Regions from separate parts of the Mesorhizobium sp. M0514 genome, predicted to be linked through region 1. Evidence: predicted binding sites of a transcription regulator. Region 1 holds the regulator's gene; each other region holds the start of a gene.
The links. The regulator PhoB, encoded in region 1, activates phosphate uptake and scavenging genes when phosphate is short. The targets are predictions, from matches to a motif close to TGTCATNNANCTGTCAT.
Positions count from the first base shown of each region.

Region 2: a site for PhoB is predicted at 1,745-1,761, ahead of NKI61_RS14850 (esterase-like activity of phytase family protein). Genes of this name have one in related genera too.
Region 3: a site for PhoB is predicted at 1,709-1,725, ahead of NKI61_RS14600 (BtaA family protein). Genes of this name have one in related genera too.
Region 4: a site for PhoB is predicted at 1,698-1,714, ahead of NKI61_RS19300 (RNA degradosome polyphosphate kinase). Genes of this name have one in related genera too.

Region 1 covers NZ_JAMYQZ010000076.1:97-7,924, reverse strand. Annotated here, with positions in the region: gene NKI61_RS25040 (substrate-binding domain-containing protein) at 1-168, shown strand, start outside; gene pstC (phosphate ABC transporter permease subunit PstC) at 264-1,724, shown strand; gene pstA (phosphate ABC transporter permease PstA) at 1,721-3,037, shown strand; gene pstB (phosphate ABC transporter ATP-binding protein PstB) at 3,055-3,879, shown strand; gene phoU (phosphate signaling complex protein PhoU) at 3,921-4,625, shown strand; gene phoB (phosphate regulon transcriptional regulator PhoB) at 4,642-5,331, shown strand; gene NKI61_RS25010 (ROK family protein) at 5,362-6,597, opposite strand; gene xylF (D-xylose ABC transporter substrate-binding protein) at 6,863-7,828, shown strand, end outside.
Region 2 covers NZ_JAMYQZ010000030.1:51,199-59,026, reverse strand. Annotated here, with positions in the region: gene NKI61_RS14860 (Gfo/Idh/MocA family protein) at 1-476, opposite strand, end outside; gene NKI61_RS14855 (LacI family DNA-binding transcriptional regulator) at 671-1,696, shown strand; gene NKI61_RS14850 (esterase-like activity of phytase family protein) at 1,858-3,333, shown strand; gene NKI61_RS14845 (L,D-transpeptidase) at 3,412-4,206, opposite strand; gene NKI61_RS14840 (MATE family efflux transporter) at 4,383-5,855, shown strand; gene NKI61_RS14835 (MFS transporter) at 5,859-7,067, opposite strand; gene NKI61_RS14830 (TMEM175 family protein) at 7,221-7,796, shown strand; gene NKI61_RS14825 (hypothetical protein) at 7,809-7,828, opposite strand, start outside.
Region 3 covers NZ_JAMYQZ010000030.1:294-8,121, forward strand. Annotated here, with positions in the region: partial or broken gene NKI61_RS14595 (class I SAM-dependent methyltransferase) at 1-404, opposite strand, end outside; gene NKI61_RS14600 (BtaA family protein) at 401-1,699, opposite strand; gene NKI61_RS14605 (ATP-binding protein) at 1,822-3,804, opposite strand; partial or broken gene NKI61_RS14610 (ATP-dependent DNA ligase) at 3,925-4,017, opposite strand; gene NKI61_RS14615 (PIN-like domain-containing protein) at 4,151-5,377, opposite strand; gene NKI61_RS14620 (hypothetical protein) at 5,377-5,610, opposite strand; gene NKI61_RS14625 (hydantoinase B/oxoprolinase family protein) at 5,951-7,828, opposite strand, start outside.
Region 4 covers NZ_JAMYQZ010000046.1:24,613-32,440, forward strand. Annotated here, with positions in the region: gene NKI61_RS19290 (FAD-dependent monooxygenase) at 132-1,370, opposite strand; gene NKI61_RS19295 (zinc-finger domain-containing protein) at 1,390-1,635, opposite strand; gene NKI61_RS19300 (RNA degradosome polyphosphate kinase) at 1,869-4,064, shown strand; gene ppx (exopolyphosphatase) at 4,061-5,593, shown strand; gene NKI61_RS19310 (DoxX family protein) at 5,796-6,203, opposite strand; gene NKI61_RS19315 (DoxX family protein) at 6,341-6,763, opposite strand; gene fumC (class II fumarate hydratase) at 7,013-7,828, opposite strand, start outside.

The DNA of each region.
Region 1 (7,828 bases):
AAGGCGCATCTGGGCGTCGTTCCTGGCCTCAAGGAATATGTCGAGTTCTTCCTTGATGACCAGATGATCGGCCCGGAAAGCCCGCTCGCCCAGTACGGCCTGGTTTCCGCTCCCGACGCCGAACGTCAGGGCCAGCGCGACGCCTTCGCCGCCGGAAAGACAATGTAATCAACGGACGGATCAGGGCGCGGATGAACTCCGCGCCCTGATTTCGCCGCTTGCCGCAACGGCGGCGGCGATCTGAATTTTCCCTGGGGTGGGTTATGTCGTCCTTGCTCGTACTCGCCATAATCATCGTCATAGGCGTGGTCGCTTTTGTGGTCGGCCGCCAGCGCGCCGCGGCGCAGGATACCGGCAAGGTCAAGCCGCATTCGCGCGCGCATTATCATGGCTGGTGGGCCTTTCTGCTCGCGGTCCTGCCTGCCGTCCTTTTGCTCGCCGTCTGGGATATCGGCTCTTCCTTCTATCTCGACCGGCATATCCATGCCGCTTTGCCCGAGCGCACCGCCGACACAAAGGTCGCCAGCGAAGCGCTCGACGCCAGCCTGGTGAAGAGCCTGGCCAAGGGCTTGCGCCGGCTCGATGGCGATACCGCACTTCCCGCTACTTTCGCCGAATTGCAGCCGCTGCTCGCCGCCAAGGGCGTGGCACTGGCCAGCGACACACAGGACTACATGATCCCGATCGCGGTCGAGGCGAACCAGGTCCAGGACCGGCTCGGCCTGTTCGGCGCCGTGCTGACCTTCGCGCTGTCGGTCGCCGGCGCCTTCTATGCGCTGAGGCAGATCGCGCCGCGCGCCAGGGCGCGCAACAATGTCGAGAAGCTGATGCTGTGGGGGCTGCTTGCGGCCTCGACCATCGCCATCCTGACCACGGTCGGCATCGTGCTGTCGATGCTGTTCCAGACGATCACCTTCTTCGAAAGCGTATCACCGATGAGCTTCTTCTTCGGCACGGTGTGGGATCCGCGTTTCGCCGCCGCCGGTTCCGGCGGCAGCCAGGGTCAGTTCGGCCTGATCCCGCTACTCGCCGGCACGCTCTACATCGCCGCCGTCGCGCTTCTGGTCGCAGTGCCGGTAGGGCTGATGTCGGCGGTCTACATGTCCGAATACGCCTCGCGCAGCGTCCGGTCGGTGGTCAAGCCCGCGCTTGAACTGCTGGCCGGCATCCCGACCATCGTCTACGGCATCTTCGCCGTGGTCACGCTCGGACCGTTCCTGCGCGACCTCTCAGCAGCCCTCACCGGCGGCTCTCCCTTCATCCAGGGCCAGAGCATCTTCACCGCCGGCCTGGTGATGGGCGTCATGCTGATCCCGGTCGTGTCCTCTTTGTCCGACGACATCATCACCGCGGTGCCGCGCGCAATGCGTGACGGCTCGCTCGGCCTCGGTGCCACGCGCTCCGAGACGATCAAGCGGGTGATCCTGCCGGCGGCACTGCCCGGCATCGTCGGCGCCATCCTGTTGACGGCGTCGCGCGCCATCGGCGAGACGATGATCGTCGTGCTGGCGGCGGGCGTCGCGGCCAATCTGACGGCCAACCCGTTCGAGGCGATGACGACCATCACCGTCAAGATCGTCAACCAGCTGACCGGCGATCTCGAGTTCAACTCGCCGCAGACGCTGGTCGCCTTCGCGCTCGGCCTGACGCTGTTCGCGCTGACGCTGGTGATGAACATCGTCGCCCTCTACATCGTGCGCAAGTACCGGGAGCAGTACGAATGACCGACATCCCCCTGGACACGATGGCGGGTGCCGTCGCGCGTCCGCGCCGCGACATCGGGCTGAAGGCGCGCTACGCCGCCGAACGCCGGTTCCGCATCTATGGCGTGATTGCGATCTCGGTGGGCCTGGCGTTCCTGGCCATCATGTTGATCACCATCGTCTCGAAAGGCTACACCGCCTTCTGGCAGACGACGGTGACGCTGCCGGTCACCTTCGACGAGAAGGTGATCGATCCCTCCGGCAAGCGCGCGACCGACCCTACCGTGCTGATCAAGGCGAACTATCCCAAGCTCGCCGAAAACGCGCTGGTGGCCAAGCTCGGCATCGATCCGGCCAACAAGCCGATGATGCTGAAGCTCAAGGGCTTCCTGTCGGAAGGCGCCCGCGTCCAGCTGCGCGACATCGTCTCCGCCGATCCGTCGGTGATCGGCACGACGCGTGACGTCGACATCCTGGCCGCCGCCAATCTCGACTCGGCCTTCAAGGGCCAGATCGACCTCGGCGTCGATGAAGCGCGCCGCAAGGTGTCCGACCAGCAGATCGACTGGATGAACAAGCTCAAAGCCGAAGGCGCGATGGCCGAGCATTTCAACACCGGCCTGTTCAGCTATGGCGCCTCCAGCCGGCCCGAGACGTCGGGCATGGGCGTGGCCATCATCGGTTCGTTCTACATGATGGTGATCGTGCTTTTGCTGGCGCTGCCGATCGGCGTCGCCGCCTCGATCTATCTCGAGGAGTTCGCCAAGAAGAACCGCTTTACGGACCTGATCGAAGTCAACATCAACAATCTCGCGGCGGTGCCGTCGATCGTCTTCGGTCTGCTTGGCCTTGCCGTGTTCATCAACTTCCTCGGCATGCCGCGCTCGGCTTCCTTCGTCGGCGGCCTGGTGCTGACTTTGATGACGCTGCCGACCATCATCATCGCGACGCGCGCCGCCCTTGCCGCGGTGCCGCCGTCGATCCGCTCGGCAGCGCTCGGGCTCGGCGCCTCCAAGATGCAGATGGTGTTCCACCACATCCTGCCGCTTGCCGCCCCAGGCATCCTTACCGGCACCATCATCGGCCTGGCGCGTGCGCTCGGCGAGACAGCACCGCTGCTCTTGATCGGCATGGTCGCTTTCGTCGCCGATTATCCGACGACGCCTTTCGATCCGGCGACCGCGCTGCCGGTGCAGATCTACATGTGGGCAAACGAGGCTGAGCGCGCTTTTGTCGAGCGCATGTCCGGCGCCATCATCATCCTGCTCGTCTTCCTCATGGCCATGAACATCACCGCGATCGTGCTTCGGCGCCGGTTCGAGCGGCGCTGGTAGAAAAAAGGCAATTTGGTATGAACATCATGACCGAACAGTCCCTTGAGAATGCAGTGGGCGACAAAATGAACGCCAAGTCGAACGAAGTCATCAAGATGCGCGGCGACAAGGTCGGCGTCTTCTACGGCGAGAAGCAGGCGTTGTTCGACGTCAATCTCGACGTCCGCCAGAACCAGGTGACGGCGCTGATCGGCCCGTCCGGCTGCGGCAAGTCGACCTTCCTGCGCTGCCTCAACCGCATGAACGACACCATCGATTCGGCGCGGGTGACCGGCAAGATCACGCTCGATGAAGACGACATCTACGACAAGAACATCGATGTCGTCGAACTGCGCGCCCGCGTCGGCATGGTGTTCCAGAAACCCAACCCGTTCCCGAAGTCGATCTACGAGAACGTCGCCTACGGCCCGCGCATCCATGGGCTGGCCAAGCGCAAGTCCGACATGGACCAGATCGTCGAGCAGAGCCTGAAGAAGGCTGCGATCTGGAACGAGGTCAAGGACCGCCTGCAGGAGCCCGGCACCGGCCTGTCCGGCGGCCAGCAGCAGCGCCTGTGCATCGCGCGCGCCATCGCCGTGTCGCCGGAGGTGATCCTGATGGACGAGCCCTGCTCGGCGCTCGATCCGATCGCCACCGCCCGTGTCGAGGAGCTGATCGACGAACTGCGCCAGAACTACACGATCGTCATCGTCACCCACTCGATGCAGCAGGCGGCGCGCGTGTCGCAGCGTACAGCGATGTTCCATCTCGGCTATCTCGTCGAGGAGGGCGCCACCGACAAGATGTTCACCAACCCCGACGACAAGCGCACCCAGGACTACATTACCGGCCGCTTCGGCTGAGCCGTCCGGCGGGTGAATTTTCAGGCACGAGGACCAAGATCATGGGTGAACATACCGTCGCCTCCTTCGATGAAGAGCTCGGGCAGATCAGCAAGCTGATCCGCGACATGGGCGATCTGGCAGGCTCGATGGTCAGCGGCTCGACCAGGGCGCTGCTCAATTCGGACAATGCGCTGGCACAGCGTGTCGTTTCCGACGACGCCATCATGGATGCGCGCCAGCGCGAACTGGACGACCGCGCCATCACGCTGATCGCCAAGCGCCAGCCGATGGCCAACGATCTGCGCGCCGTGGTCGGCTCGATCCGCATGGCCGGCGACCTCGAGCGCATCGGCGATCTCGCCAAGAACATCGCCAAACGCGTCGGCACCGTGGGCTTGAGCGTCACGCCGCGCGACCTCTCGCACTCCATCGATGCCATGGCGCAGCTGGTGCTGATCCAGGTGCAAGGCGTCGTCGAGGAATATGCCGCCACCGATGCGGCAGCTCTTGCAAAACTCAGGAATGACGACGAGCGCATCGACGTCAAATACACGTCCGTGTTTCGTGAGCTCTTGACCTACATGATGGAAGACCCTCGCAACATCACCGCCTGCACGCATCTCTTGTTCTGCGCCAAGAATCTTGAGCGCATCGGCGATCATGTCACCAACATCGCCGAAAATGCGTATTATGTGCTGACCGGCCAGCAATTGCCCGCCAATCGTCCGAAGCAGGACGAGACGGCGATGGCCACGCCGGCCTGATGAGGGTGAACTGCCTATGATCGCGCCACGCATCATGGTCGTGGAGGACGAGGAGCCGCTAGGCGTGCTCCTCCGCTACAACCTCGAATCCGAAGGCTATCACGTCGAGGTGGTGACACGCGGCGACGAGGCCGAGATCCGCCTGCAGGAAAACGTGCCCGATCTCCTGGTGCTCGACTGGATGGTGCCCGCTGTTTCCGGCATCGAGCTCTGCCGGCGGCTTAGAGTGCGGCCCGAAACCGAGCGGCTGCCGATCATCATGCTGACCGCGCGCGGTGAGGAAAGCGATCGCGTGCGCGGCCTGTCCACCGGTGCCGACGACTATCTGGTCAAGCCATTCTCGACGCCGGAGTTCATGGCGCGCGTGAAAGCGCTGCTGCGCCGCGCCAAGCCGGAAGTGCTGTCGAGCGTGCTCAAGGTCGGCGACATCGTGCTCGATCGAGAATCGCACCGGGTCTACCGCAAGAAGAGCGAGATCAGGCTCGGACCGACCGAGTTCCGGCTGCTCGAATTCATGATGCGCCATCCCGGCCGCGTGTTCTCGCGCAGCCAACTGCTCGACAATGTCTGGGGCGAGACGATCTATATAGACGAGCGAACCGTCGACGTGCATGTCGGGCGGCTGCGCAAGGCCGTCAACAACGGCCGCATGCCGGATGTCATCCGTACCATTCGCGGCGCCGGCTACGCGATCAGGGAAGACTAGGATCCTGCGCGTCGCGCCGTTGCCGGCCATTCACGCGACATGCTTGCCGGATTTGGGCTGAATACCCGGCGCAAAAATCTCCTGATCGACGAAGCCGAGCGCGCGCATGGCACAGCCTTCGCGGATCAGCGGCAGCTCGTTGGGCTCGGTGTCGAAGGAGATCGACTTCGAGTGCTGGCCGCCGGCGGTCTGGGCGATCGCTTCGCGCAATGCCGGTTCGATCAGGTCGAACGCGGCGGCGCTGACGCCGACCATGGCGACGGGTGCCGGATCGATCAGCGCAAACAGGCTGCCGAGGCCGAAGCCGAGCGCCTCGCCGGCCTTGCGATAGGCTTCGCGCTCCGGGCCGTCGGTTTCGCGGGCGCGCGCGGCGAGTGCGCGCATATCAGCGTCGCCGATATCGACCGGCTCGGCATCCTCGCCCATCATTTTGGCGCTGCGCCAGATGGCGTAGTTTCCGGCATAGGCCTCGACGCAGCCGCGCCGCCCGCAGCGGCAGAGCGCGCCGCCCGGACGGTGGATCATGTGGCCGAACTCGCCGCCCGAGGAATGGGTGCCGGTGAACAGTTCGCCTTTCAGCACCAGTCCCATGCCGATGCCGTGCGACAAGAGGATCGCGATGAAATTGTCGCGGTAGCGCTCGGGCTGGCGCCATTGCAGGGCCACCGCCATCATATTGCAGTCGTTCTCCATGGTGGCCGGAATGCCGAATTCCGCTTCCAACATGTCGGCGAAGGCAATGTCGGTCAGTGGCGTGATCGGCGACCACAGCATGGCGCGCGCCTGCGAATCGGTGATGCCCTGGATGCCCATGGCAATGCGGGCGATGCTCTGGACATCGAGGTCGGGATCCTCAAGCCGCCGCCGGACGATTGCTACGCATTCGCCAATCAGCTCGTCGCGCGGCTTGGTCAGCGTGTCCAGCCGGCGCTGTTCCTCGGCGACGACGTGGCCGGCATAGTCGATGACGGTGACGGACAGGAAATTGAGCGACAGCACGACGGTCATCACCGCCGCCGCTTCCGGGTTGAGACCAAGGCCCACCTGCGGCCGGCCGCGTTTCAGTGCGCCGGTCTCGCCAGGTTTGCCTTCAATCAGGATGCCTTCTTGAATCAGATCAGACGAGATTGCCGATATGGTCGAGTGGCTGAGGCCGGTGGTCGCCGCAATCTCGGTCCGCGACGGCTGGCCGGCCCGGCGCACGGCTGAAATCACCATCGCACGGTTGCGACGGCGCAGATCGTCGTGGCGGATTCCAACCGACATTTGTTTCCTCCCGGCCTCCTCGCGCCTCATGATAGTGAAGGCGTTCGACGGCACCAGCCAAATATTGGCAGACGCCGGCAGCCCTGTCATTGTTTATTGCGGACCTCGAAAAAATTCGGCAAGGCCATCAGAATCCATCAGAATCGATGTTGACAGCGCCTTATCATTGAACCAGTATTTTTTCGAGGCTCGAAAAAATAGGGCCTCTGTGTGCCGGCCCTCGGGCCAGTTTTGTCGCGCCGCACGCGGCGCAGGGAGGATTATGATGAACAGATTTGCAGCCGCCATGCTGGCGGGTGTCGCCATGTCGCTGGCGCTGGTGTCGGTCGCGCAGGCGAAGGACAAGGTCATCGGCGTGTCGTGGTCGAACTTCCAGGAAGAGCGCTGGAAGACCGACGAGGCGGCGATGAAAACGGCGATCGAGGCTGCCGGCGACAAGTACATTTCCGCCGACGCGCAGTCCAATCCCGGCAAGCAGCTGACCGACGTCGAAAGCCTGATCTCGCAGGGCGCCAACTCGCTGATCATCCTGGCGCAGGACGCCTCGGCCATCGGCCCGGCGGTGCAGAAGGCGCTGGACGAAGGCATTCCGGTCGTCGGCTATGACCGCCTGATCGAGAACAAGGACGTCTTCTACCTGACCTTCGACAACAAGGAAGTCGGCCGCATGCAGGCCCGCGAAGTGTTCAAGGCGAAGCCCGAAGGCAACTATGTCTTCATCAAGGGCTCGGGCTCGGATCCGAATGCCGATTTCCTGTTCTCGGGCTCGATGGAAGTGCTCAAGGAAGCCATCGACTCGGGCAAGATCAAGAATGTCGGCGAGGCCTATACCGATGGCTGGCTGCCGGCCAACGCCCAGAAGAACATGGAACAGTTCCTGACCGCCAATGACAACAAGGTCGATGCCGTGGTTGCGGCCAATGACGGCACCGCCGGCGGCGTTGTCGCCGCGCTGACGGCGCAGGGCCTTGCCGGAACGGTTCCGGTCTCGGGCCAGGACGGCGACCATGCCGCCCTGAACCGCATCGCGCTCGGCACGCAGACGGTGTCGGTGTGGAAAGACGCGCGCGAACTCGGCAAGAACGCCGCCGAGATCGCCTCGCAGCTTGCCGATGGCAAGAAGACGGGCGACATTGCCGGCGCCAAGGACTTCACCACGCCTGGCGGCAACACCGTCAAGTCGCTGTTCCTGACCCCCGTCGCGATCACCAAGGACAACCTCAACGTCGTC
Region 2 (7,828 bases), on a different contig from region 1:
AAATGCGGCGCGACGAAGAAATCGGCATGGATGCTGGTTGGCTTGCCGATGGCGCCGGAGTCGAGAAAGCGCCTGATGCGCCGGACATTGGCGACGTAGCGGCGGTTCTGCACGACCGCATGGATACGCCCCGCGTTACGTGCCGCATCGACGATGGCGCGCGCATTTTCTGGAGTATCGGCCAGCGGCTTTTCCGTCAGCAGATGGCAATGATGGGCAAAGGCGGCAAAGGCGACGTCGCGGCGGGCGGCGGGAACCACGACATCGAACACCGCTTGCGGTTTGGTCTGGTCGAGAACCGCATCCAAGCTGGTGCCGATGACGACGCTATCGAGCCCGTATTCGCGTGCCCTCGCCCGCGCCCGTTCGGCGTCGAGATCGACAAGGCCGACAATGGCGAGCCCGTCGATCTGCCTCGCGGCATCGAGCCAGGCCTTGCTCATCGCACCACAGCCGACGAGGACGGCATTCATCATCCAGCATTCCTCCCGTCCGGTCCCTCCAGACCGAATGTCACGGCATTTCCGGCATCACCGTAAACGTTTCTCCGTAAACGTTTACGAGAACACACCCGATGGCGTAGAATGTCAATCGGCTGCCAGCGAAAATCATCCCGAAGCCTTGGCCTGGGCGGCAGCCGGTGCTAGCCAAGACAGGGGGAGAACTGTCCTTGGCGTCCAGCATCCATGACCTTGCGCGTCACCTGAACATTTCGATCGGCACCGTGTCGCGGGCGCTGAACGGCCGCGCCGACGTCAATGCCGACACCCGCCAGCGCGTGCTCGCCGCCGCCAAGCAATTGAACTATTCGCCCAACCAGTCCGGCCGCAGTCTGCGGCAAGGCACCACCCATTCGATCGCCTTCATGCTGCAGCCGCATCCGGGCGACCAGCAATATGGCGAACCGTTCTTCATCCCGTTCCTGATCGGTCTGCAGGGCCGACTGGCCGAGGATGACCTGGATCTGATGGTCGTCATGGGCGAGCCCGGCCAATATCAGCAGGAGAGGCTGCGCCGCGTGGTTGAGACGCGCCGAGCCGACGCGGTCGTGTTGGCCAATACACGGCGGGAAGACGATCGGATCGACTATCTCAGCAAGGCTGGCTTTCCCTTCGCCACGCTTGGCCGAAGTCAATCCGGCGACGACACCTATCCTTCGCTCGATATCGATTTCGAGAGGGCGGGTGATGAAGCCGTCGACCGGCTGGTCGCGCGCGGCCACCGCCGCATTGCCGCCATCCGCCCTTCGCTGGATCTCAACTTCGGCTACCTGTTCCTCGACGGCTACCGCAAGGCGCTGGGGCGGCATGGCATCGAAGTCGACCCCGGCCTGATCGCCGACGGCTTCATCAACGAGGCCGGAGGCTACCAGGTGACGCCGCGCGTGATGCTCTCCAAGGACCGGCCCACAGCCATCATCTTCAACAATGACGCAATGGCGCTCGGCGGCTGCAAGGCACTGGCCGAGATGGGCATCAGGCCCGGCCACGACATCGCGGTGATCGTCATCGTCGACACGCCGCTCTGCCGTTATTTCTCGCCGGCGCTGACCGCCTTCCGTCCGTCGCTGGAGCCGATGGGCCGGCGGCTGGCCGAAATGCTGCTGGCCTCGCTTCCCGCCTTTGCCGGCCCGGAAGGTCCGCGCATCATCCGCGAAGTCTGGCCGCTGGAACTGATCGCCCGCGACAGCGATTGATCATTGCGCTCTTCCCTCTCCTACAAGGGAGAAGGAAGAGGCCCTCTCTGTCACGCAAGTATCATGTTCGCGTCCTAGACCGCTTTGCGAGAGGGCGACATCGTCGATGCGATGCGGTGGCCCCTTTGCGCCGCTCAAGGCTTGTCACAAAAAGGATCTCCATGAAAATCTCGCACCGAACCGTGTCGCTCGGCGCCGCGCTGGCGCTGTTTACCGCCCTGACCCCTGCCCTTGCCGACAGCACCGCCACCGTTGGCGGCTTCGTCAACAAGGGCCTGGTCGGCGTCGGCCGCATCCCGGCCGATCAGAAGGACAAGTTCGGCGAGACCTTCGGCTCCGGCTCCGGCATGTCCATCGACGCCGCAAGCTGGACCCGTGGCGCGGACGGCTACAAGGGCTCGCTCTGGTTGCTGCCGGACCGTGGCTACAATGTCGTCGGCACCACCGATTACCGGCCGCGCCTCAACACTATTCATATCGAATTCACGCCGACCGCACTGGGCGCCACGCCCACCTCCGGCCAGGAACAGACAAGCGTCAAGGCGACGCTTGCCGATTCCCTGCTCCTCACCGACGACAAGGGCGCTGACGCCACCGGCCTCGATCCGCTCAACGGCGTGCGCGCGGCCAATGGCGACCTGCCGATCCTGCCCGAGGCCAATGGCAAGCTGGCGCTCGACAATGAGGCGATCGCGCGGCTGCCCGACGGCACCATGTTCATCTCTGACGAATACGGCCCCAACATCTACCGCTTCTCGGCCGACGGCCATCTGTTGTCGGCAACGCAGCCGCCCGCCGCTTTGGTGCCGATGCGCAAGGGCGCGCCGAACTTCGCCTCCGACAATCCGGGCCCCGGTGCAGCCGAACCCGATCCGAAGGATCCCGAAACCGGCCGCCAGAACAATCAAGGCCTCGAAGGCATGGCGCTGACGCCGGACGGCAAGTCGCTGATCACTGTGCTGCAGTCGGCGCCCCGCCAGGATGGCGGCGATTCGCCCGCGACGCGCCAGAACACCCGCGCGCTGGTCTACGACGCCTCCGACCCGGCCCATCTCAAGCTGGTGCATGAATATGCCGTGCCGCTGCCGGTGTTCAAGGACGCCAAGGACAAGACCAAGGTCGCCGCGCAGAGCGAAATCGTGGCGCTGTCCGACAAGACCTTCCTGATGCTGGCGCGCGACAGCGGAAACGGCCAGGGGGTGAAGGGCGATACTTCGCTGCTGCGCCAGATTTTCGTCGTCGACGTCTCTGGCGCCACCGACATTGCCGGCGGCGCCTTCGATGCCGCCGACAAGCCGCTGGCGCCCAAGGGCGTGCTCGACCCCTCGGTGACCCCGGCCAAGCTGACGCCGTTCATTGACATCAACGACAACAAGGAACTCGGCCGTTTCGGCCTGCATGACGGCAAGCCGAACGACAAGAACAATCTCTCGGAGAAGTGGGAAGCAATGTCTGTGGTCAGCCTGCTCGATCCGGCGCTGCCCGACGACTATTTCCTGTTCGTCGGCAACGATAACGACTTTCTCACCCAGGACGGTTTTCAGGTCGGCGCGCCCTACAAGGCCGACGACGGCGCCGATGTCGACACCATGTTCCTGGTCTATCAGGTCACGCTTCCGGGCCTCGCCAAGAAGTAGCCGTTTACGGAAAGGCGGACGCGCCCGGCGCGTCCGCCTCTAAACGTTTGTCGGCGATCAGCGATGCCGTGAAGGCACCTATTTCAAAATCTCCGCATCCCTTGGCACGCCGGCATCGATCGGCTCGGCGGTCCGGCTCGACACGGCCATGATCTTGCCTGCGGCCGACAGGTTCGGGCGCACATAGACCTGGGCTACGCCGTTGACCCGGCTGTAGAGGTCGATAATGTCCTGGTTCATGAAGCGCACGCAGCCCGACGACGCGTTCTTGCCGATGGAATCCCATTCCGGCGTGCCGTGCAGCCGGTACATCGTGTCCTTGCCGTCGCGGAACAGATAGAGCGCGCGCGCGCCGAGCGGACTCTGCGGTCCGGGCGGCATGCCGTCCTTGTATTTCGCCAGTTCCGGCCGGCGCTGGATCATTTCCGGCGGCGGCGTCCACACCGGCCATTTCTTGCGCGCCTGGATCACGGCGCTGCCGGTCCAGCCAAACCCGGCCTTGCCGAGGCTGACGCCATAGCGCATTGCCTTGCCGCCGTCGCGCACCAGATAGAGAAAATGCTCGGATGTATCGACGACGATCGTGCCGGGTTTTTCGCCGGTCGGATCGTCCACGATCTGGCGCACGAATTTCGGATCGAGCTTGGCGACGGGGATTGCCGGCAATGAAAAGCCCTCATCGACGCGCGCCGAATACATGGTGGCGGCATCGCCGAAAGCGGGCTCGGGTGCGGGTGCCGGCGCCGGCGTCGGCGGTACTGCCACATCAGTGGTTGTGCAGGCCGAAAGTGCCATGGCAGCGGCACCCAAAGTGGATGCTCCCAGAAACGCGCGCCTATTCAGGCGCTCAGAAAATAATGGATTGTCGGACATGATCCCCCCGGTTTGCGGCCCCTCGCGGCGATGACCCATAGCCCATTACGCAAGCTTTGAGAACCTGATCGCCTCAGCCGCGTTAAGCGTGATGTTCCGATGCCGCATCGACCTTGTCCGTTAAATCGGCGATCATTGCCGGGCGGACTTTGAGATGAACCTTCGCCGAACAGCCCATGGACGAAAAAATACCCCCGCGCCGGCGCACCGGCGATCTCACCAGCGGCCCAATCCCTCGCACGCTGCTGTTGTTCGCGCTTCCGGTGCTCGGTTCCAATGTGCTGCAGTCGCTCAACGGTTCGATCAACGCCGTCTGGGTCGGCCGCTTCCTCGGTGAATCGGCGCTGACGGCGACCTCAAACGCCAATCTGGTGCTGTTCCTGATTCTTGGCACCGTGTTCGGCATCGGCATGGCCGCCACCATCCTGGTGGCGCAATCGGTCGGCGCCCGCGACCTGCCCGAGGCGCGGCGCATCGTCGGCACCAGCGCCAGCTTCTTCTTCCTCGTCTCGGCTATCTTCGCCGTCTGCGGCTGGATCTGGGTCGAAGCTATCCTCAACACACTGGGCACCCCGCCCGATGCGCTGCCGCTGGCGCGCTCCTATCTGCGCATCATCTTCGTCGCCGTGCCGATGATGAATCTTCTGTCCTTCGTCATGACGGTGCTGCGCGGTGCGGGTGATTCGCGCACGCCATTCTTCTTCATGGCGCTCGCCGTCGTGCTCGACATCATCCTCAATCCGCTGCTCATTCGCGGCATCGGCCCCTTCCCCGAGCTCGGCATCGCCGGCTCCGCCACCTCGACGCTGATCGGCCAGACGGTGAGCGTGATCGCCATCCTCGTCGTGCTTTATGCCAGAAAGCATCCGTTGCGGCTCGCCGGCGCGAACCTCGCTCTGCTGCGGCCGGATCCGGCGCTGCTCAGGATCGTCGTTTTCAAGGGCGTGCCGATGGGCCTGCAGATGATCGTCATTTCGGCGGCGGCGCTGACCGTGATGGGCATCGTCAACTCCTACGGCTCGCAGGTCGCCGCCGCCTATGGCATCGCGGCGCAGCTGTGGACCTATATCCAGATGCCTGCACTGGCGATCGGCGCCGCAGTCTCGTCGATGGCGGCCCAGAATGTCGGCGCAGGGCGGTGGGACCGCATAGGTCGCATCGCGGCGTCCGGCGTCGGCTTCAACCTGGTGCTCACCGGCGCCCTGGTGGCGCTGCTGTTCTTCTTCGACAGGCCGGTACTCGGCCTGTTCCTTAGCGGGGACAGCACCGCAATCGACATTGCAGCCCACATCAACAAGGTGGCGTCCTGGTCGTTCATCCTGTTCGGCGTCACCATCGTGCTGTTCGCGACCGTGCGCGCCACCGGTGCCGTGATGCCGCCGCTGATCATTCTGGTGATTTCCGTGATGGTCGTGCGTACCGGCTTTGCCTACTTCTTCAGGAGCTACATCGGCGAGGAAGCGCTGTGGTGGAGTTTTCCGGCGGGATCGATCACCTCGCTGGTGCTGGCCGCCGCCTATTATCGCTTCGGCCGCTGGCGCACCATGCACATGATCGAGGACCGGCCGGCCGCCGGCGAGCCGCCCGACACCGGCCTCGGCATCCCGCGCGGACGGGCAAACATGGCGCCCGGGACGCCAAACGGGTGAGGCTCAGCGCGCGTATTTGACGCCGAACCCCAGCGCTACGACAGAGAACAGCGTGATCATGCCGGCGAAGGCCAGGCTTGCCGTCGTCGGAGTGGCCCAACTCGACAGCAGCCCAATGCCGATCACCGGCAGCGCATTGCCGCAGAAGCAGCAGATGAAGAACGCCGACACCAATTCGGCGCGACGCTCGGCAGGTGCGATCTGGTTCACCACCTGCAGGCCGCCGCGATAGCCGAGCGCCGCCGCCACGCCGCACACAGCGGTGGCGGCAACCATCAGGGACATCGACGCGAAAAACTGAGCAGCAACCATCAGCCCTACGGCCGGGATCATCAGCGCCAGCGCGGCCAGCATGCCGGCGCGACTGGACAGTCGGGTCGTGGCCAGAATGGTCGCGGCCGCAACGATCGACAGTTCAAAGAACAGCCCGCCAGCCTCGGCATGGTTGGCCACATGCAGCTGCTGCGCCAGGATGCTCGGCGCCAGGGCTGCATAGAAGCCGACCAGCGCCATGGCGCCGAAACCGGTGACCGCCGGCGCCACGAAGGCAGCGCGGATATCGCTCGGCACCGATAGCCGTGGCCGCAACGAAACGTCGACCAGCCTGCCCGGCCGGGACACGGTTTCGCGGGTACGCCAGATCAGCAGCGTCACCACCACCAGCAAGGCAAGATAGACCGCAAACGTTAGTCTCAACGGCCAGGGCGCATATTCGGCGAGCAGGCCCGATGCCAGCGCGCCGAGGCCAAGGCCAACGAAGTTGGTGCTGGTGGCGATGATTGCCGCGCGCGATTTGTCCTTACCCTCGATCAATTCGGCAAGCCAGGCCGTGCCGGTTCCCGCGCCGACGCCGATGCCAAGGCCGCTCAATATGCGGGCGACATCGAGCCATGCAACATTCTCGGCCAGCAGGAACACCACCGCGCTGACCACCGCTATGGCCATCGACGCCAGCGCCGCTGGACGGCGGCCAATGCCGTCGGACAAGCGCCCGAACATCAGCAATGCGCCGAGATTGCCGACGACATAGACAGCGTAGACCAGCGTCAGCGTGATCTGCGAGAAACCGAAGGCCTGCTTGTAGATGACGTAAAGCGGCGTCAGCACCGTGCTGCCGGCGAACAGAGCGGCGATCATGGCGGCAACCGCGGCCATCGCGGGCCGGCCATCGAGTCCATTGTCGCGCGTTATGGTCTCGGCATAGCTGGTCATGGCAACCTCCGGCTAATCGCCCAACGCCCAATTGCGCCCCAACGTCCATGTAAGGATGGCCGTTCCACGCGCCGAACTTCATCCTGACAACCTTGTCAGGATGGTCTTGCCCGAAGTCCTCGCTTAACGTCTTTCCATCGAGAGGGAGAATCCATGGGAAAAGGTAGAGTCGAGGCATTCACCGATGGGGTGGTCGCCATCATCATCACCATCATGGTGCTGGAGCTGAAAGTGCCGCATGGGGAGGATTTTTCAGCGCTTCTGCCTCTGTGGCCGATCTTTTTCAGCTATGTCTTGTCGTTCATCAATGTCGGTATCTACTGGAACAATCTGCACAACATGTTCCACACCGTCCAAAGGGTCGACGGCCGCGTGCTGTGGGCCAACCTCAACCTTCTGTTCTGGCTGTCGCTGATGCCGGCAACGACGGCCTTCATGGGCGAGAACCATTTCGCGCCGGTCCCCGTCGCCGTCTATGGCATCGACCTGGTGCTGTGCGCGGTCGCCTACACCTTTCTCGCCACCAAGCTGCACCATTTGCACGGCAATGACACCGCCTTCGCCAAGGCGCTGGGCAATGACCGCAAGGGCAAGATCTCGGTGGCCCTCTACGCCGCCGCCGTCCCGCTTGCCTTCGTCAACCAATGGATCGGCGTTGCGATCTTCGTGCTGGTGGCCGCCGTCTGGTTCGTGCCGGACACGCGTTTTTCGCGGGTGCTGGAAAAGTAGCGTAGGACGCGTCTACTTGCGCATCGCCTTCA
Region 3 (7,828 bases), on a different contig from region 1:
CCGGGGATCATCGACAGCGAATAGGACACGAAGATGCGGTCGAAGCGCTCGACGCCGAACAGCGTCTTGGCGTCGAAATCGGTGGCGTCGCCGCGCGCCAGCACGACGCGGCCGGACAGGCCTTCGCGGCCGATCGCCTTGCTCGCCGTTTCCAGCATCTCGGCCGAGATGTCGAGGCCGTAGAGGCGGGCGTCGGGATAGCGGCGGGCGGCAAGCGCGATGTTGCGGCCGGTGCCGCAGCCAAGTTCGAGCACTCTGCCATTCGCCGGCACATCCAGCCCGACTATCATCTGGTCGCGGCCAAGCAGATAGTATTTGCGGGTCAGGTCGTAGATATGGCGTTGCCAGCGATAGACGCCGTCCATCAGTTCGGCATGGTCGGCCGGCAGCTCGCTCGCGCTCATGCCGCGCGCTTCACATAGAGGTGGAAGCCGCCATAGATGGCCGAGCGGTCGCGGGCCGAACAGTCGCGCGAGGCCTCGTCCTCGTAGGTCCACTGGTCGAGCAGCGAGATCGAGACGCGGCCCGGCAGCACGCTGGGCTCGGCGGCGGTGCGGAAGATGACTCGGGCGCCGACCGAGGCGGTGCGGGTGATCTCCGACCAAAGGGCATTGAGCTGGTCGTCCGTCATCCAGTCCTGCGCGTCGAGCAGGACGAAACGGTCGACGGTGCTTGCGTCCTTGCCGGCCAGAAATTCGATCAGATTGGCGTGGTGGATGCCGACGCGATCGACATTGTTGCGGATCGCCTTGTAGTTGGCCTCTTCTAGATAGGCGGGCAGGGCGGCCTCACCCGGATTGGGATAGCGACGGGCGAAGGCTTGCCAAGCGAAGTAGTTGTTCTTCAGCGGAAAATCGCAAGCGAGCTTTTCCAGCCGGGCCTTCAGCACGCTGGCCATCGAACCATCGCCCGAGGTGATCAGCGAATCGTACTGCGCCGGCGGAATGCCGAGGCCGAACAGCGAAGCCTTGCGCGAGGTAGCCCAGCGCAACAGCTTCTTGTCGAAGACCGGCGCCAGCTCTTCGTTGAAGAAGCGGCGCTGGTCGGCGAGGCTCTTCGACGCCATGATACCGGCGGGATCGACGCCGAAGAATTTGGCGATGCGGTGGCCCATGGCGATGAACAGGCCGAGCAGGCCGGTCTGGTAGAAATTGCGGTCGAAGACGGTGATGCGCCGGCGGCCGCGCCAGCTGCGACGCTCCCAATAGTGGCGGCTGACCGGGTCGAGATGCGGCGCGATGAAGCGGTCATAGGCTTGCGAATTGTGGTTGGTGTCGGCGGCGCCGAAGAAACGGAACAGATCGCCCTGCGAGGGCAGATGCCGCACCGCCTCCAGCTTCATCCGGTTCAAGGCGATGTGGGCGGCGTTGAGGTCGACCGCATCGACGCGTTCAGGCGAGCGGGTGAGGTAGGCGAGGATGTTGCAGCCGCCCGACGCTATGGTGACGACGCGGTGGCCCTGGCCAAGCTGCATGGCCTCCATGTCGACTTCAGGGTCTTCCCAGATCTGCGGATAGACAAGGCCGGAAAACAGAAGCGCAAACAGCCGTTCGGAAAGGCCGGCCTGCGAAAGCGGGCGGTTCTGGTAGACGGCTTTTCCAACTTCCTTGCCGCGGCGAAAAACGAGATCCGAGGAGACGTCCGTCATGGCAAAGTGATTCCCCATTTGCTTTGCCGCAAGCGGGTAACTCAGGGGCATGACAGGCGGGTGACAGGCTGTTGACGCGAGTTCAGGCTGTAGCGCGCAAAATCGTTTGGCACCTCCGCGCAACTTCATTTGGCATCAGAAAGCTACTCTCGGCCGGCGGCCGCGATCAGCTTTCAAATACCGAGTTGCTTGAAGAACGCCTCGTTTCTCATTCGTGCGTCTTTCAGCACGTAGCGGTAGCTCAGCGCTTGAATGAATGCCTTATAGTCATCGTTATAGCCGTAGAACCCGCCGCCTCCGGGTAGCGGGACGTTGATCTGGGCCATCCTCAACCATTTTCGGAGATTGGGTGTTAGGTCCGCGATGATGTAGCAAAAGAACGGTGTGGTTTCCGAAATCTCTTGGATAAGGCCGCCAGACCGGTCCAGGACTTTGCCAGCGCGAAGCTCCTCGATATAGCCGTAGATCTGAGTGAATGGATTCTCGTCATCATTGTAGTCGTTTCGAACCGGCTTTTTAAATTCAATGATGACGACCGGTTGGTCAGTTCCTGGGCGGTGATAGGCAGTTCTGCCTCCGAACAGGAGAACGTCCGGCCGACTGCCTGAATCGCTCTCGGCCAAAAGGGTTTTCAGCTTTTTGTCCGAGGCCCAATGCTCATAGTACGTAAGTTTGTCATCGATGATCCAAAGGTTGTGCTTGTCGATATGGATTTCGCTATTCGTAACCCTCATAGGAACGACGAAGCTATGCAGAGCCTCCTCCGCATGCTGTTTCATTGTGCCGTCAGGCCGGTAGCCCAGCCTTCTTTCCAACAGGTCCAACACCACCTTTCTTCGTACCGTATAGTCCGCAAGCACTGAGAATTCTTGGGCTGTCAACCGGCTCACAATAGCTTGAACACCGCTTTGGACCGGATCTTCATCAGAGACTTTCTCTTTCGAGAGCACCTCGACCTTACGTTCAATGTCGCGGTTCTCCCGAAAATCGTACAATGCCAGATGCTGGTAGATTTGTTCGGAAGTGCGAAAATTGCGCGGGATTTTATCGGCCACGAAATCCCTGGGATTGCTCAGCAGATATGAAAAGCGAGGATATTTTTTGACCACATTTCGCAAGAGATCTGTTTGCTTGTCTATGACCCTGTCGAGTTGCGGGCCTAAGATAATTTTGATCTCAGCAAGTGCCCCCCTCTTTGTCAATTCGATGGTTTCCGCATCCAGGTCGAATGCTGTCCTTTCCGAATTCACAGCCTCATCCAGAAGGCTTCCACTCACAACGCCTGCATAGGCATAACGCTGTCCGTCGCGTTCGATATATGTCGCTAGGCCGAGCGCCAAGCCGATGTCGAAGGATGCTACCACTCGATCATGGGCCGCAAGATACAGCGTATGACTTACCTTGCCTTCGAGGACGCCCTGCCGAAGAAGATTGTGTTCAAGATGCAGCTCCTCGGTCTCAGAAACTGGGAAGTCGAGCTCTCCCAGTTCTACTCCTTGGGAACCCAAAAACTCGCCTAGATCGTAGCTCTCAGTCGCGGTCTCGATCGTTATGGACGGTTTCGCCTTTGAAACAAGGTAGGGTAGGAAGTGAGCCGCAATTTTCCGTAAAATGGTATCGGTGCGTGACGGCATATGTCGCGCATATTCCGGTTTCATTCGAATGAGCTTAACGACCGTGCCGATCTGGCCATCTGGAGCCGGCTTCACTGTGTGCTGTTGAATCGGTCTAAGGTTGTCCAGCAAAATGTAGAAGTGCCGAACATACAGTTCTCCGGCCAGCGCAAAGACGCTCGTGACCTCGGCGGAATCGAAAACTTTAAGCCAGGAGAGCCGGCCAACTCCTTTGCCACCACGCTTAGCTTTGTGATCGCTATCGTAGGTCCGAAAAGACGTGAAATTATCGTTGTCTAGGCCGATTCCGTTGTCTCTGATTTCAACGCTTGGAGCGCCATTATCCATGAAAATTGAGACGCCGATCCGGCCGCCTCTCACCCACTCCTGTAGGAAGCGATCTTGAACGGCGTGAATTGAATTATAAATTGCCTCGTAAAGAGGGACCAGGGCGTTTGAAGGCGTCGTCGGACCGAGCGCGAGGTTCTTGACCCGGCGCACCAAGTTTGACTGGAAAAGAAGCTCTTCGGTTTCTTCTAGCACGTCACCCTCCATGCATCCCTGGTATTCATCCCCGCTAGACCTCGTGACACCACAGCGTCTAGCCCGGCTTACCAGCTATAGGCCGCTGCGCCGGGCCTGTCCCGTTCCATTGAATGAACTGAGCTCGCGGCGGTCGTCGAGGTCCATACCCCGCAAGTCATGGCCGTTAAGGTGCAGCAGATCGAATGCGACGAAATAGAGGTCATGCTGGCGCAATTATCGACGGCGAGATCGTTGTCCTGAATGACGCAGGCTTGTCGGACTATGCTGCTCTACGCAAGGCCATCACCCGCCCCTTTTACCGGCGGGATGTTTGTGGCTATGGTGGATTATGCCTCCAAACGCTTCAATCTCCAGGTCCCCAAGCAGACGGTGAACCATCCGATATGGCCGAGAGATGGGCCTTGTCGTAAAGCATTTGAAGTCTGGACCGCGCTGCGTCCCCTTCATGACCCCATCGACCTGGAAGAGCTCTGACACCCAAGCCGACAAACTCATTAAATACGCCAACTCTTTCTTCCAACGTCTCGGCTTTAAGAAGCGAAAAAAGTTCAACCCTCAGTTTCTCCATTTCCAGTCGAATACCTTCCGCCCGGTCTGAGCCATTCCCGATGCTGTCCCGCATTCCCACAAAATTGCAGTACCTCATCAACAGCCGTATAAAACGCTCAGGTTCTGCTGTGCACTCAACAGAGCGGTTTTTCAGCGAGTTCGCAGCATGCGCCCACGACGAAGCGACGGCGTCGAGTTCAGCTCGCCGCATCTCCTTCACCGTCTCGGGCGAGACGATATTTTTCGTGCGGTCTGCAACCAGCGCCAGGAATCGCGCTGGCGCATAAGAGTAAAACAGCTGTCCAGTTTCTGCGAAAAATTCCTGCCTTAACTCAGGGCGCGGACCTACTGTCTTTCCGGACTGGATAAGCCACCAATCCTCCTTGGCGTCGTCTGTGATGAAGAGGATCGGTGCATTAGTCGATTTGGCCTTTTGCTTCATCTCGGCCCAAATGAGATAGTCGCCCGGTCGCTTGTCCATGTAGCCGGGAGGTATCTCGGCAGCTGCACGCCGAGTTCCCTCCTTAGCGCGACCCTCTATATCTTTGGGCTGATCGGCGACCTTTCCTTCAAATAGATCTGTCACAGCAGCAAACACGCCTTGGGCGTCGGGGAGCTCGCCGACGGCATCGTCAACCTCTTTCGCGAGGTGATCGAAGAACCCACCGATATTCTTCATCCCAGAACCAGCGGGCCACGGATCGTATCGACTGAAAGCGCTCACGAGAGATTCGACTTCCCCTTTTTTCGTCGCGAGCTTGTCCTTCAGTTTTCGATACTCGCCTCTGTTGGAACTGTCGGCCGAGCGCCAGTTCAACTGAAACTCCTGACCTACCTGATGCGGCAGCCAAAGCCTTTGACCAAACGATTGGAATGCAGCCAGGACCTCCGCCCGTTGTTTCGGCATGAATCTGAAAAGATGCAACAACACATTGGTGTCGGGAACGAGCAGCCCTTCTGACCAGATTTTTTCAAACTCTGCCGCCGTCGGCTCGTAGAACCCGTGAAAAGTCTTGCGCATCAGCCTGCACCAAGTCTGAAGGCCTTGCCGCCATAGTGGTCGAACAGGATGGCTTTGCCGAGTGTTGTTGCGATCGTCCCGATGAACTGTTCCAGATCAACGTCGGAGAGAATGGTGCCAGTTCGATCCCTCAGCATGGCGATAGAAGCCTTGATCGAGATGCACGCAGCAGCTTTGTTTTCGGTCAAATAGCGGTCCATAGTAGGACCTAGCATCTCTACGTCTGCTGTCATGGCCAAACCCTCAACCCAAGCGGACTATCACGCCGGCAGGTCGATGAGTCGAGTCCCATTGAAAGGCCGTTTAATGTGACTTCAATCTGTCGGCAAAATGGGCAGCTTTAAGAGTTCGCCACGCATCCGCTGCAGCCAGGCTAACCACCCCATTACTGGTTGCAAAGGCGGATACAGCCGATCGGCCATCCCATCAACGAGTCCGAAAAGTTCGGGTTGAAGCTCAGATCGCCGGCCGAGTACCTCAGGAATGTTCGTCACCCGGTCATGGGTACTTATCCTCAAAACGCAATTCTCGCGCGCCCAGATTGTCCGTTGATCGGCACCTAGCAAGACTCCGTCATTGCTTGCCAAACCCGCCCGGCGTCGGCGTCGTCAGGATGACGGCGTCGCCGGCGTCGAGCACGGTCTGGTCGCAGGCCTTCAGCGTCTCGACGCTGCCGTCCTGGCGGCGGACCTTGGTCGAGCCGACCTCGCCGTCACCGCCGCCATCGAGGCCTTGCGGCGGGCGGTTGCGGTGCGAGGACAGGATGGCGCATTCCATCTTTTCGAGGAAGCGGATGGTGCGCCTGGTGCCGTCGCCGGCGCTCCATTTGCCTTTGCCGCCGGAACCTTCGCGGATGTGGAAATCCTCGAGCATGACGGGAAAGCGCAGTTCCAGCACTTCCGGATCGGTGAGGCGCGAATTGGTCATGTGGGTGTGGACGCCGGATGTGCCGGCAAAGCCGCGGCCGGAGTTCATCCGGCCTGCCGGCGAGCCGGAGCAGATGGTCTCGTAATACTGGTACTGCTTGTTGCCGAAGGTCAGGTTGTTCATCGTGCCTTGCGCATTGGCCATGGCTCCCATGGCGCCGAACAGGGCGTTTGTGACATGCTGCGAGGTCTCGACATTGCCGGCGACGACGGCGGCGGGGTAGGCGGGCTTCAGCATCGAGCCGTCGGGGATGATGATGTTGATCGGCCGCAGGCAGCCGGCATTCATCGGGATCATGTCCTCGACCATGACACGGAAGGCATAGAGCACGGCTGCGCGGGCGACGGGCTCGGGCGCATTGAAATTGTTCTTCTCGACCTTCGACGTTCCGGTGAAGTCCACGGTCGCCTCGCGCTTTTGCCGATCGACGGTAATCTTCACCTTGATCACCTGGCCAGTGTCGGTCGGGTATTCGTACTCGGAACTATCTGGCAGCCGCTCCAGCACGCGGCGCACGCTTTCGGCGGCGTTGTCCTGGACATGGCCCATATAGGCTTCGACGACGTCGAGGCCGAAATGGGTGACCATCTTGCGCAATTCCGCCACGCCCTTTTCATTCGCGGCGATCTGCGCCTTTAGGTCGGCGATGTTCTGGTGCGGGTTGCGGGCGGGGTAGGGGTGGTCGGTGAGCAGCGTTTGCAGCTCCGCCTCGCGGAATTTTCCGCGATCGACGACGCGGAAATTGTCGAACAGCACGCCTTCCTCGTCGACCGTGGTGGCAAGTGGTGTCATCGAGCCAGGTGCCGTGCCGCCAATGTCGGCATGATGGCCGCGTGAGGCCGCCCAGAACAGGATTTCCTCCCCCCTTGAAGGGGAGGTGGCGGCGGAGCCGCCGGAGGGGGTCGCTGCGGCAGTGCTCGACGCCCTTGCGGTGCCTTCTGAGAGGACCCCACCCGGCCGCTGCGCGGCCACCCTCCCCTCGAGGGGGAGGGAAAAGACCGGCGTCACCACGGTGATGTCGGGCAGATGCGTGCCGCCATTGTAAGGTGCGTTCAGCGCAAAGACGTCGCCGGGGTGGATGTCGCCGGAGTTCAGCCGGATGATGGTTTCGACTGAGCGATCCATTGAGCCGAGATGCACCGGCATGTGCGGCGCGTTGGCGACCAGCGCGCCGTGGCGGTCGAAGACGGCGCAGGAAAAGTCCAGCCTTTCCTTGATGTTGACGGAATAGGCGGTGTTCTGCAGCGTGACGCCCATCTGCTCGGCGATCGACATGAAGAGGTTGTTGAAGACCTCCAGCATCACCGGATCGGCTTCGGTACCGAGGGCAGCCGTGCGAACTTTCCGTTCCGTGCGGCGGATGACGACGTGATTGAGGTTGGTGATTTCGGCCTGCCAGCCCGGCTCGACGACGATGGTCTGGTTCGGCTCGATGATCAAAGCGGGGCCTGGGACCAGATTGGATGGGCGCAGGTTTTCGCGGCGATGGATGCCGGCTTCATGCCACCGGCCCTCGGTGTAGAT
Region 4 (7,828 bases), on a different contig from region 1:
GGGGAGATCAGCCGTTTTGCCCGCGGCGCTCCTGCTGCAACGCCGGCGATTTTGGCGACGGCGACGGCGACATCCAATCTCCCCCCTTGCGGGGAGATGTCCGGCAGGACAGAGGGGGGTGGGAAGGATCGCTACGTCGACGATCTAGACTGCCGAGTGTCCGCTCGCCATCCATAGAGCCAGTCGAGGTCGGCGGCGAGCTTGTCGGGCGAGCGCATGGCCAGGAACAGATTGCGGGCGATCGCCACCGGGCCGGCAGCATGCCAGGCGAGGCGGTTTACGGCCCCACGACGCGCGGCCTTGGCGACACGCGGCCGCCGAAGATTTTCCCAGATTTGAAAACTTCTGGGCAGATCGCCAGGGAAATCGGCGATAGCGTCGGCAAGCGTGATGGCATCTTCGATCGCCATCGCGGCGCCCTGTGCGGCAAACGGCGTCATCGCATGCGCAGCGTCGCCGATCAGCGCGATGCCCTGCGGGCTCGTCCACCGCTTCTGTTCGACGGTGTGGATCGGAAAGGCCGTCCACGGGCCGGCCAGTGCCACAAGCTTCGTCAGGCCCGGCGCGGTGCCGCGCAGGGCAGCCGTGAGGATCGCGGGATCGGCATGGCCTGACCAACCTTCCGCCATGCGCTCGCCCTTGGTGAAGGCGGCGAGATTGAAGGCCCGGCCTTTGCTGACGGGATAGGCGACCATGTGGAAGCCTGGATGCAGGAACGTGGTGACGCAGTCGGCGGCGCCGATCGCGACAAAGGCTTCGCCGGCGGCGCTCTCGGCCGCGATCGTGACTCGCCAGGCGAGTTCGCCCGAAAAACGGCTTTTGACGAAGTCCTCGCCTGCGAGTTGCGCCCTGACTGCCGACCAGACGCCGTCGGCGCCGACCAGCAGTTTGCCGCGTGCCTCGATCTCGCGGCCGTCCACTTCGGCGGTCACGGCGACATATTGCGCGTCTTTGACGATGCCGGTCACGCGGGCGCCGGTGATGAGCTCAATCTCCGGCCGTTCGGCCATTTGCGCCAGCAGCGCTGCCTGCAGATCGGCGCGGTGAGCGACGAGATAAGGCGCCTGCCAGCGCGCTTCGGCGGCTTGCCCAAGCGGTACCCGCGCCAGTCCGCGCAGCGTCCCGGCGTCCTTGAGCACGACCGCTTCCGGCCGCAACGCTGCGGGCAGCAGCCGGTCGAGCACGCCGAGTTTTCCAAGAATGCGTGTTGCGTTGGGCGAAAGCTGGATGCCGGCGCCGGCCGCTTCTAGGTGCTGTGCCTGTTCGATAAGCTTTACCGGATAACCCCGTCCGGCGAAGGCAAGGGCAGCGGTCAGCCCGGCGATGCCGGCCCCGGCGATTATGACCTGCCGGGACCTGATGTCCTCCATCGGGCTTGTCGCGGAAGGATCAGGCGGCCTGGTCGATATAAAGGCAACCACCCGGCAGCGTTTCAGTCGCCCTCAGCTTCGCCGAATAGCGGTAGAGCGTCGAGCAATAGGGGCAGACCTTTTCATCGTCGTCGCCCATGTCGAGAAACACATGTGGGTGGTCGAAGGGCGGGTTGGCGCCGGTGCACATAAATTCCTTGACGCCGATGTCGATTGCCGGATGGCCCGCATCGTTCTGGAAGTGGGGAATGGAACCGCCTGCCATCGTCGTCTCCTTGATCTCGTCGAAAAGCATCTGGAACATAACAGGCCTGTTTGCAAGATCGATGAAATGAAACTGTCGCAAAAGCCTGTCAGAGGATACGGTGAGCCGGTTAAGTGCATGTCCCTGAAATCGGAATGGTTTTCGCCGAAGGGTCATGCGTCACAAAAGCGTGTTAGAGGCATGGCACGTCCAGCGGCGCTCCAAGGGACGGTTGGCGGGGAAGAGCAGGAACCATGAACGAACTGAAGCCGGTGCAGAGCGAATTCATCAATGTCGAGGTGGCGAGCCCCGAGGGCGGCAACCCCGATAGGTTCGTCAACCGTGAGTTCTCCTGGCTGCAGTTCAACCGGCGTGTGCTCGAGGAATCGCAGAACGAGCACCATCCGCTGCTCGAACGCGTCCGTTTCCTGTCGATTTCGGCCGCCAATCTCGATGAATTCTTCATGGTCCGCGTCGCCGGCCTTGCGGGCCAGGTGCGCGAAGGCATTGCGCTCAAGAGCCCCGACGGCCGGACTCCGGAGCAGCAGCTGGAACAATTGCTGCGCGAGGTCGAGCGGCTGCAGGAGGACCAGCAGAATAGCCTTTCGGCGCTGATGTTGCTGCTCAACAAGGAAGGCATTGAGAGCATCACCCGCGATGCACTGACCAAGGATGAAAAAGTCTGGCTGGAAGACCATTTCCAGGACCAGGTTTTCCCGGTGCTGACTCCACTGTCGATCGACCCGGCGCATCCGTTTCCGTTCATTCCCAATCTCGGCTTCTCGATGGCGCTGCAATTGCGCCATCGCAAGAATGGCGAGGAGATGAGCGCGCTTCTGCGCCTGCCGGTGGCGCTGAAGCGCTTCATCCGTCTGCCCGACCGCAAGCAGCACGTTCGCTTCATTCCGTTGGAGGAGGCTGTCGGCCTCTATATCGGCAAGCTGTTCCCCGGCTATGAGGTCAAGGGTTCCGGCACCTTCCGCATCATCCGGGACAGCGATATCGAGGTCGAGGAAGAGTCGGAAGATCTCGTGCGCCTGTTCGAGACGGCGCTGAAGCGGCGCCGCCGCGGTTCGGTCATCCGCATCGAATTCGACAAGTCGATGCCCGGCGAATTGCGCGAGTTCGTCGCCGGCGAGCTTGGCGTCTCTTCGAGCCGCATCAGCGTTCTGACCGGCCCGCTGGCGCTCAGCCAGATTTCCGAGATCGTCGCCGTGCCACGCGACGACCTGAAGTTCACCCCCTACAATCCACGCTTTCCCGAGCGCATCCGCGAGCATGGCGGCGACTGTTTCGCGGCCATCCGCGAGAAGGACATCGTCGTCCACCACCCCTATGAATCCTTCGACGTGGTGGTCCAATTCCTGCGCCAGGCGATGGCCGACCCCGAGGTGGTGGCGATCAAGCAGACGCTCTACCGCACCTCCAACGACAGCCCGATCGTGCGCGCCTTGGTCGACGCGGCCGAGGCCGGCAAGTCGGTAACCGCCCTGGTCGAGCTCAAGGCGCGCTTCGACGAGGAAGCCAACATCCGCTGGGCGCGCGACCTCGAACGCGCCGGCGTTCAGGTCGTGTTCGGCTTCCTCGAACTCAAAACCCATGCGAAAATGTCGCTAGTAGTGCGGCGCGAGGACGGCAAGCTGCGCAACTATGTGCATCTCGGCACCGGCAACTACCATCCGGTGACCGCGCGCATCTACACCGACCTGTCCTTCTTCACCACCGATCCGACGATCGCGCGCGATGTCGCCCAGCTGTTCAACTTCATCACCGGCTATGCCGAGCCGACCGATGAGATGCGGATCGCCATCTCGCCGTTTACGCTGCGCAGCCGTATCCTCAAGCACATTGCCGACGAGGTCGCCTACGCGCTGGCTGGCCGTCCGGCGCGCATCTGGATGAAGATGAACGCGCTCGTCGATCCCAACATCATCGACGCGCTCTATGACGCCAGCCGTGCCGGCGTCGAGATCGATCTCGTCGTGCGCGGCATCTGCTGCCTGCGGCCGCAGGTGCCCGGCCTGTCGGAAAACATCAGGGTCAAGTCGATCGTCGGCCGCTTCCTCGAACACAGCCGCATCTACTGCTTCGGCAACGGCCATGGCCTGCCGTCGGACGAGGCGATCGTCTACATCGCCTCGGCCGACTTGATGCCACGCAATCTCGACCGCCGCGTCGAGACCATGGTGCCGATCACCAATCCGACGGTGCATGAACAGATCCTTGGCCAGATCATGCTGGGCAACATCATGGACAACCAGCAAAGTTTCGACGTATTGGCTGACGGAACCTCCCGGCGCGTCGTGCTGGATGAGGGTGAGGAACCGTTCAACGCGCAGGAATATTTCATGACCAATCCGAGCCTGTCGGGACGGGGTGACGCGCTGAAGTCGCATGCGCCCAAGCGCATCGCGCAGTTCAAGCGTCGCAAGAAGAACAGCGGCTCATGATTTCAACGTCCCAAGGCCGGCTGCAGGATCGCCGGCCGCTGTCCATCATCGACATCGGCTCGAACTCGATCCGCCTTGTCGTCTATGAAGGGTTGGCGCGCTCGCCGACCTTGCTGTTCAACGAAAAGATGCTGGCCGGCCTCGGCCGCGGCATCGTTTCGACCGGCAAGCTCGACCCCGAGGCGGTGACGCGCTCGATGGAGGAGTTCCGCCGTTTCCGCGCGCTCTCCGATCAGGCGGGTGCGGAGCACATGTTTGTGCTGGCAACGGCCGCGGCCCGCGAAGCGATCAACGGCCCCGATTTCATCCACCGCGCCCAGGATGTGCTCAAGACCGAGATCCGCGTGCTCACTGGCCGGCAGGAGGCGCATTATTCGGCGCTTGGCGTCATTTCGGGCTTCCACCCCGCCAATGGCATTGCCGGCGATCTTGGCGGCGGCAGCCTGGAGCTTATCGACATCAATGGCGAGGCGATCGGCGACGGCATCACGCTGCCGCTGGGTGGCCTGCGGCTGCAGGACATGGCCAGGAATTCGCTCGCCCAGGCGACAAAGATCACCCGCGACGAACTGGCGCGCGCCAAATTGTTGAAGGGCGGGCAGGGACGGCCCTTCTACGCCGTTGGCGGCACCTGGCGAAACCTTGCCCGGCTGCACATGGAAATGACCAACTACCCGCTTGGCGTCATGCACCACTATGAGATCGGTGTCGAAAGCGCCGCCAATTTCCTGAAGCAGGTGGCGAAAGGCGAGATCGAGAAGGTCAAGGGCATCGAAGGTGTGTCGAAGAACCGCCGTTCGCTGCTGCCCTATGGCGCGGTCGTGCTGCAGGAGATCATGGCGGCGATGCAGCCGTCGAAGATCATCGTCTCGGCATTGGGCGTGCGCGAAGGGTTTCTCTATTCGCTGCTCGACCCTGCCGAGCAGAAGGCCGATCCGCTGGTCTCCGCTTCGGAGGAACTGGCGCGGCTGCGGTCGCGCTCGGTCACCCATGCGCATGAGCTTGTCGAATGGACGGACAAGACCTTTGCCGCCTTCGGCATCGACGAGACGGAGGATGAGGCGCGCTATCGCCACGCTGCCTGTCTGCTGGCCGATATAGGCTGGCGCGCACACCCGGAATATCGCGGCAAGCAGTCGCTCAACATCATTGCCCACGCCTCCTTCATTGGCGTCGATCACCCCGGCCGTGCCTTCCTGGCGCTGGTCGGCCTGTTCCGCCACGAAGGCGTGTTCAACGATGCGGCGCCGGAAATCCGCGGCCTGGCGACGCCGCGCTATCTCGAGCGCGCCCGCATCCTGGCGGCGGTGCTGCGCGTCGTCTATCTGCTGACTGCGGCCATGCCCGGCGTCATGCCGCGGCTGAAATGGGAAAACCGCGGCAATGGCACGTTGGCGCTGGTGCTGCCGGCCTCACTTTCCGATCTTTACGGCGAACGCCCGGCCGGACGGCTGGCGCAACTGGCGCGGATCACCAACCGCCGGCTGGTGCTGGCGGTCGAGGGTGGGCAGAGCGTGTCGGTGAAGTAGGCGCGGCCTGACAGCAAAACCATGTCGTCGTCGGCCTCGCGTTCGAGGACCGGCTTCCTCAATCCGTCGCTGCTTCGCACCAATAGGCTCGAGCCCTTCCTCTACCCCGTCGATCGGGGGAGAGGTGGCTCGGCGGAGCCGAGACGGAGTGGGGGTCGACCTGCCTCGGCGAGGGATCAACCTGGGACGATATTTGACGATATCAGACCGCGGCGCGGCGCCCGTCGATCGACAAGGCCCCGGCGCCGGCCATGGCTAGCGCCAGGAATCCACCGGCGATAGCAATATCCTTCATCAGCATCTGCTGGTGCAGGAAGGTGAGCATCGGGTCATCGCCGCCCTGGCCGTAGTGGCCGATGGAGCCTGCAACGATGCAGAAAGCGGCAAGAAGTATCGCAACGACCGGCGTCTGAAAGCCGACCAGTATCAAGAGACCGGCAATCAACTCGAACAGCCCGGTGCCCCAGGCAGCAAGCGTCGGCAATGGCATGCCGAGGCCGGCGAAATAGCCGGTCGTCCCGGCAATGTCGGCGAGCGCGTGGTAGCCGGAGGGAACGAGCAGGGCGGCGAGCAGCAGCCGGGAAATCAGAAGCAATGCATCGCGGGGCATGGTCATCTCCGTTGTCTGTCCGCCGGCTGTTTCGAGACCGATCCTAGCAGGGATGGGACGGGCGCGCGCTTGGGCAGACAACGAAAAAGCGGCGTGGAAAATTCCACGCCGCTTTTTTCAGGCTTGGGAGGGAAAGCTCAGCCGCGCTTGGCGTCGATCGAGTAGGCGCCAGGGCCCGAGGAAGCCAGCAGCAGGAAACCGCCGGTGATGGCGACGTTCTTCAGGAAATGGATCATCTGGTTCTGGTCGGCCCAGCCGGTATGGGCGACAAAGGCCGAGGCGATGGTGAAGACCGCGAGCACCCAGGCGGCGATGCGGGTCTGAAAGCCAACGAGCACGGCAAGGCCGCCGAGCAATTCGATCAGGCCGACGACAATGGCCGTTATGGTCGGCACCGGCAGGCCCATGGCGCCGAAATAGCCGGCGGTGCCGGAAATGGCGGTGAGCTTGCCGAAGCCGGAAAGCAGGAAGATGGCGGCGAGCAGGATGCGGCCGAGCAGGATGGTGGTGGAGCTGTTGGACGCGATGCCGGCGCCGGCAGCGGAAGTGTTGATGGACATGGTGGCTCTCCGAAAAGGGTTGATGTCCCGGTCAGATAGACCAAGCCGACTGTTCACCAAAGCCGCCAGTCCGGCGACACATTGTTCACAGGATGTACATTTCGGGATCGTTCGACCGACGCAAAATTCTTGTCGCGGCCAGCAGCGGCGGGAGCAAATTGTCCCGCCACACAATTCGAATTTCTAGTTGACGCAATTCCAAAGAGGAAGGGCTGCGCGCTTCGAGGAAGGCACTTCCCCTGGAATCGCTTAACCCGGATGCGTCATGTCCTCCGGCCGCACCAGCCGGTCGTAGTCTGCCTCGCTGACCAGCCCGGTGGCCAGTGCTTCCTCGCGCAAGGTGGTGCCCTTCTTGTGCGCGGTCTTGGCGATCTTGGCGGCATTGTCGTACCCGATCGTCGGCGCCAGCGCTGTCACCAGCATCAGCGAGCGGTCGAGCGCGGCCTTGATGTTGTCTTCGCGCGCCTCGATGCCGACGACGCAATTGTCGGTGAAGGAGATCGAAGCGTCAGCCAACAGCTGCACCGACTGCAGGAAGTTGTAGGCCATCAGCGGGTTATAGACGTTGAGCTCGAAATGTCCCTGGCTGCCGGCGAAGGTCAGCGAGGCGTTGTTGCCGAACACCTGCACGCAGACCTGCGTCAGAGCCTCGCATTGGGTCGGGTTGACCTTGCCCGGCATGATCGAGGAACCCGGCTCGTTTTCCGGCAGCGACAGTTCGCCGAGGCCCGAGCGCGGGCCGGAGCCGAGGAAGCGGATATCGTTGGCGATCTTGAAGAGGGCGGCGGCCGCCGCGTTGATGGCGCCATGCGAGAACACCATGGAATCATGCGCGGCGAGCGCCTCGAACTTGTTCGGCGCGGTGACGAAGGTGATGCCGGTGATTTCGGCGATGCGCGCCGCCACCTTTTCCGCAAAGCCGACCGGCGCGTTGAGGCCGGTGCCGACGGCGGTGCCGCCCTGCGCCAGTTCCTGCAGGCCGGGCAGCGTCATCTCGATGCGCTTGATCGAAGAGGCCACCTGCGCGGCGTAGCCGGAAAATTCCTGGCCCAGCGTGAGGGGTGT